2 regions of the Aeromicrobium fastidiosum genome follow, and region 1 is predicted to be linked to the other one. Evidence: riboswitches for the same ligand, from Rfam matches in the RefSeq annotation. Region 1 holds a riboswitch; the other holds the start of a gene.

The links. Region 1 has a riboswitch for cyclic di-AMP ahead of JOF40_RS00570 (C40 family peptidase). Riboswitches for the same ligand answer to the same signal wherever they lie in the genome.
Region 2: another riboswitch for cyclic di-AMP. It lies ahead of JOF40_RS17490 (C40 family peptidase); the one in region 1 lies ahead of JOF40_RS00570 (C40 family peptidase).

Annotation. Positions count from the first base shown of each region.
Region 1 covers NZ_JAGIOG010000001.1:117,215-120,145, reverse strand. Annotated here, with positions in the region: gene xseA (exodeoxyribonuclease VII large subunit) at 1-788, opposite strand, end outside; gene JOF40_RS00570 (C40 family peptidase) at 798-1,349, opposite strand; cyclic di-AMP (ydaO/yuaA leader) riboswitch at 1,355-1,529, opposite strand; gene JOF40_RS00565 (4-hydroxy-3-methylbut-2-enyl diphosphate reductase) at 1,674-2,669, shown strand; gene ggt (gamma-glutamyltransferase) at 2,775-2,931, opposite strand, start outside.
Region 2 covers NZ_JAGIOG010000001.1:3,522,058-3,524,988, forward strand. Annotated here, with positions in the region: gene JOF40_RS17485 (hypothetical protein) at 1-877, opposite strand, end outside; gene JOF40_RS17490 (C40 family peptidase) at 870-1,823, opposite strand; cyclic di-AMP (ydaO/yuaA leader) riboswitch at 1,845-1,997, opposite strand; gene JOF40_RS17495 (hypothetical protein) at 2,117-2,386, opposite strand; gene JOF40_RS17500 (DEDD exonuclease domain-containing protein) at 2,529-2,931, shown strand, end outside.

The DNA of each region.
Region 1 (2,931 bases):
CGCTTGGCGGCGTCGGTGGGCGTGGACGCCCGCAGATCGGCCACGAGGTCGAGGATCGGGGTGTCGGGCTCGTGCCCGATCGCGCTGACGACGGGCACGGGGCAGGCGTGGACCGCGCGGATCAGCGCCTCGTCCGAGAACGGCAGCAGGTCCTCGACCGAGCCGCCGCCCCGGGCGATGACGATGACGTCGATCGACGGGTCGTCCGACAGCTGCCGCAGCGCGGCCATGACGTCGCGGGCCGAGTCGTTGCCCTGCATGAGTGCGTGGCGGACGACGAAGTGCACGTCGGGCCACCGCAGCCGGGCGTTCTCGAGGATGTCGCGCTCGGCGGCCGAGGCGCGTCCCGTGATGAGCCCGATGCCGCGCGGCAGCAACGGCAACGGCTTCTTGAGCCGCGGGTCGAACAGGCCCTCGGCCGCGAGCAGCTGTCGCCGCCGCTCGAGCTGCGCCAGCAGCTCTCCCTCGCCCTGCGGTCGGATCTCGCGCAGGTCGAGGGAGAGGCTGCCGCGCGGTGCGTAGAACGCCGGCTTGGCGTGCACGACGACCCGCGAGCCCTCCGTGACGGGGACCGGCGAGGCGTCGAGCACGCTGACGTGGCACTTGGCGTCGATCGAGATCTTCGCCTGCAGGTCACGCAGCGTCAGGAAGCAGATGCCCTGCCGACGGGTCAGCTGGGCGATCTCCGCCTCGACCCACACCGCGCCGAGGCGGCCGATGTAGCCGTCGAGCAGCTGCGAGATCTGACGCAGCGGTGCGGGGGTGTCCGCACTGGTGTCGAGGGCCATGGCCCAAGACTAGGGGGCGTACGTCCCTGCCCCGAGCGAGCTCGGCGCGGGTGTGGACGAAGCCTCCTTGGCCGACGTCTTCGCGACCGTCACGGTGCCGGCAGGACGACGGACGACGTAGCCCGACGACCAGATGCCGTGCTTGCCGACCGGAACGCCCGTGCGCTGCGCCTCCCACATCTTGCCGTCGCCGGCGTAGATCGCGGAGTGGTAGGCCGTGCCGCCGCGCATGAAGATCAGGATGTCGCCGGGCTTCTTCTTGCTCTTCGGGATGCTGGCGCCGGAGAGCTGGGCACCCGACGTGCGGCCGATCTTCTTGCCGGCCTGCTTGTAGACGTACTGGACGTAGCCGGAGCAGTCGAAGCCGCTGGGGGTCGCGCCGCCGTAGCGGTAGGGCTTGCCCTTGAGCTGCTTGGCCTCGCTGATGACTTCCTTGGCGGTGCTGACCTTGCTGACCTTGACGGCCGACGAGCCCTCCGCGAAGGCGGGACCGGCGAGACCGGTGAGAACGAGGGCCGAACCGAGCGCGAGGCTCGCAGAAATTCGTGCGTGAGAACGCATATGCAGGATTCCTTCGTGCACGCCTGTGAAAGATGACCTGTCGGGTTCAGGCGCGAAGGATGCCTGTCGGTGGAACCGATTAACCCCAAGGCTCGGGACGAGCCGCACTGCTGGGTCTTCCATGCCCGTCGCTATTGGATCGATGACTGCGGACGTGACGGGCCTCGGCGCGTACGCAGTGCCGACCTGGTGAGGCCAACGCCGCAGAACATTACAGACCGATGACGAATGAGTCTCGCCGGGGACGTGTGAGGTTGATCGCCCTGCGGTCCCGGGACGTTTGGCAGTCGGGGTCGACATGGCCCCATCGCCTACCATGGGGCCATGTCCTCAACGGTCACTCTCGGCATGCCCCCCGTCGGCGGCAGCGTGCTGCTCGCCGACCCGCGCGGCTACTGCGCCGGCGTCGACCGGGCCGTCATCACGGTCGAGAAGGCGCTCGACCTGTACGGCGCGCCCGTCTACGTCCGCAAGCAGATCGTCCACAACAAGCACGTCGTCAACAACCTGGCGGCCCGTGGCGCGATCTTCGTGGAGGAGCTCGACGAGGTGCCCGAGGGTGCCACGGTCGTGTTCTCGGCCCACGGCGTCTCGCCGATGGTGCATGCCGAGGCAGCCGAGCGCAGCCTCAAGACGATCGACGCGACCTGCCCGTTGGTCACCAAGGTGCACCACGAGGCCCGACGCTTCGCGAGCGAGGGCAAGCACATCCTGCTGATCGGGCACGAGGGGCACGAGGAGGTCGAGGGCACGGCCGGCGAGGCACCCGACGACATCACGATCGTGCAGACGCCCGACGACGTCGACGACCTCGAGTTCCCCGAGGGCACGCGGCTGTCGTGGCTGTCGCAGACGACGCTCAGCGTCGACGAGACCATGGAAACGGTCAGACGCTTGCGTGAGAAGTTCCCGCAGCTCGAGGATCCGCCCAGCGACGACATCTGCTACGCCACGCAGAACCGCCAGGTCGCGGTCAAGGAGATCGCCAAGGACGCCGACCTCGTCATCGTCGTCGGCTCGGCCAACTCGTCCAACTCGGTGCGCCTCGTCGAGGTCGCCCTCGAGGCGGGGGCCAAGGCGTCCTACCGCATCGACGACATCTCCGAGTTCGACGAGGCCTGGCTGGTGGGCGTCGAGAAGGTCGGCGTCACGTCCGGCGCGTCGGTGCCCGACGACCTCGTGCAGGACGTCCTGGGCTTCCTCAGCGCGCACGGGCACCCCGACGCCGATGCCGTGCGTACCGCCGACGAGAGCCTGATCTTCGCGCTGCCGCCCGAGCTGCGCAAGGACATGAAGGCCGCCGGCGTCCCCTACAAGTAGGCCGGTAGCCCCGCCCCATCAAGATGTTGGCACTTCTGGACGTCCCCGGCCCGGTTTGGCGTCCAGAAGTGCCGACATCTTGCGGAGGGTCGGCAGCCGCCGCGGTCAGCGTCGCTTGACCACCAGGGCGCTGCCGCCTCCGCGGCGCTTCGGCTCCGCGACGGCCGTGAGCGTCCCGCCGCGTCCCACCTCGATTGTGGCCGCGGCCCCGATCTCGGCGGCGGACGTGAAGGTGTCTCCCGACGGGGTCAGCTGCTGCCCG
Region 2 (2,931 bases), 3.4 Mb from region 1:
TGCCGACGGCCGAGGTCAGGGCGTGGGTGGCCTCGTGGCTCAGCACCACCTGCGCGGCGCGCCGGTCCATCGTGGCGAACACCGCGGGGTTGAGCACCACGACGGGGTCGACGCCGGCGGAGTCACCGTCGACGCCCGTCGTGACGGCAGCGATCTGGGCGACCGCGGCCTGGTCCTGGCCCACGATCGCGGCCATCTGCTGCTGGGTGCGTGGCGAGATGATCGTCAGCCGCCCCGCGACGCCCGGGACGGTCCGCTCGACGGCAGCCCGTGCCGTGGTGGCCAGCTGGTCGACCGGCTCGGAGTCGTCGCCGCCGTCGATGCTGATGACCGATCGTCCATCGGCGCTGTCGACCGTCACGGCACCCAGCAGCCAGATCGGGACGGCTCCGTCGGCGGGAGCGGCGTCGACGATCGAGAAGCCGCCGGCGCGCTCGGGAGCCACCCGCAGGGCGACCGTCGACCGGTGCGTCACCTCGGGGTCGAGCCCCGACGCGTCGGCAGGACGCCATGACACCTCGGCGGTCATCGTGGCCGAGCCGTCGGCGCGGTCGGCGACCTCTCCGCCGCTGATGTAGCGCAGCGACGCTCCGGGCTGCGCCACCGCCCGCAGCGCCTGCCACGTGCGTCGACCGAAGTCTCGTCCGGCCGGCAGATCGCCGGCGGCGGCGACGAAGGCGTCCCGCGACTGCGCCTCCGACAGCTCACGCAGCTGCGCAGTGAGCTGGGACGAGGCGTCGGCCGGGATCGGCACGACGCGCTCGTCCGGAGCGTCCGTGTGCCATGGCTGCTGCCACAGCAGCAGGGCAGCCCCGAGCACGGCCAGAACGAGGGCTGCCGCCAGGTTGGGCGACAGCCGCAGTCGTCGCTCAGCCAACCCGCGCCGCGCGGGTGAAGCCGCCCAGACCCGTGATCTCGACGCTCTTGCCGGGGCGCGGCGCGTGGACCACGCGGCCGTTGCCGAGGTAGAGGCCGTCGTGCGACATGTCGCCGTAGGCCACGATGTCGCCCGGCTGCAGCTGGTCCATGGGGACCGCCGTGCCGGCCGCGATCTGCGGACCGACGACGCGCGGGATGGAGACGCCCGCCGCGGCCCACGACTTCATGACCAGGCCGGAGCAGTCCCAGCTGTTGGGCCCCGTGCCGCCGTACACGTACGGGTCGCCGATCTGCGCCAGCGCGAAGTCGAGAGCGGCCTTGGCCCGGCCGGAGGCCTTGAGCTCGAAGTCGATGTCGAGGTTGCTCTTGTTGAACGCGGCCTGCTGCTCGGCGGTCAGTCGTGCGAGCTCGGCCTTCGCCGCCTCGTACTTGGTGCGGATCTCCGCCCGACGCGCATCGGCGTCGCGGGTGGCCTCGGTGAGCGCCTGCTTGCGGTCCTTGAGCTGGGCGCGACGGTTCTGGAGCTGCTTGCTCGTGCGGCCGAACTGCTCGAGCGCGTCGGCGCGGGTGTTGTTGAGGGCACGGACGGCACCGAGCCCGGCCAGGAACTGGTCGGGGTCGTCGCTGCTCAGCAGGTTGGCGGTCGGCCCGAGCGGGGCGTCAAGCTGCTGCTGGACGATCGCGCCGCTCAGCTCGTCCTTCTGCGCCGTGTAGACCGCGAGTCCGCTCGCGATGTCGGAGGAGATGTCGTCGATCTCGGCCTGCGTCTGCTTGACCTGCTCGCCGAGCGCGTTGACCTGCTCGTTGGCGGCCTCGACCTGGCTGAACGCGGCCTCGACGTCCTTGACCGTGACCTTGGGGGCGGCTTCGGCCGACGGCAGCGCCATCAGCCCGCCTGCGAGCGCGAGGCTCGCCATCATCGCGAGACCGCGACGTCGTGGCATGCGCACGTAGTTCTCCTGGGATCCTCGACGTCTACCGGGTGAGCTGACGGGTTCGGGCCTCGGATTGCCCTACGTGCTGAGCGCCCATGACGGCGTGCGCGACACGATTCACCCCACTTGCGTGGTTCCCCGGTTCGCCTCAGACATCTTCCCCATGGCTGCGACGACTCGACGGTGCGTCCGCCACCGTCCTGGGAGGACGGCGTTCACCGGACGCACAAGAACTCATTCTAGGCCTCGCCACGGGTCAGTTCAACCTCATCAACCCGATGTCAGGAGATGTTCAGCAACCGTCACACGGCCTGGGTCTCGGGGCCTGCGACCGGTGTGACCAGCCGTAGCGGCGGCGTGAGGCCCGCCTCGGACAGGACGCCCAGCGCAGCCATCTCGTCGGCGTCGATCTCGATGCCGGCCGGCGGCGCTCCGAGCAGGAAGGTGACGACGCAGTCGCCGCAGGCGCTCGGACCACGGACCAGGCAGCGGTCGCAGTCGACCACCACCGAGTCGGCGGGATGTGAGTCGTGCTCTCCGTGAGCCGTGCTGTTCATGCCTGTGTTGTTCATGCATGTGCTCCTGGTGCGGGGGAAGACCCCGTCGTTCGGGGACATCCATGACGCTAGGAGCCGCCCCCGACAGAAACGCCGCGAACGCCGGGAGCACCCGCGACGTCCCGCTCTGTCGGTGGCGGTGCCTACCGTGTGGGACGTGGAAGCCGTGCAGGGAACGTTCGACGAGCTGGGCCGTCATCTGGCCGATGTCACGTTCTGCGTCGTCGACCTCGAGACGACCGGCGGATCAGCGACCAAGGGGTCCAAGATCACCGAGTTCGGCGCGGTCAAGGTGCACGGCGGCGAGGTGCTCGGCGAGTTCCAGAGCCTCGTCAACCCTGACGAGGCGATCCCGGCCTACATCACGGTGCTGACGGGCATCACGAACCAGATGGTCGTCCACGCCCCCCGCATCGCCGAGGTGCTGCCGAGCTTCCTGGAGTTCGCGCGCGGCAGCGTGCTCGTGGCCCACAACGCCCCGTTCGACATCGGCTTCCTCAAGCACTTCGCCCGTGAGCTCGACATCCCCTGGCCCGGGTTCGAGACCCTCGACACGGCGG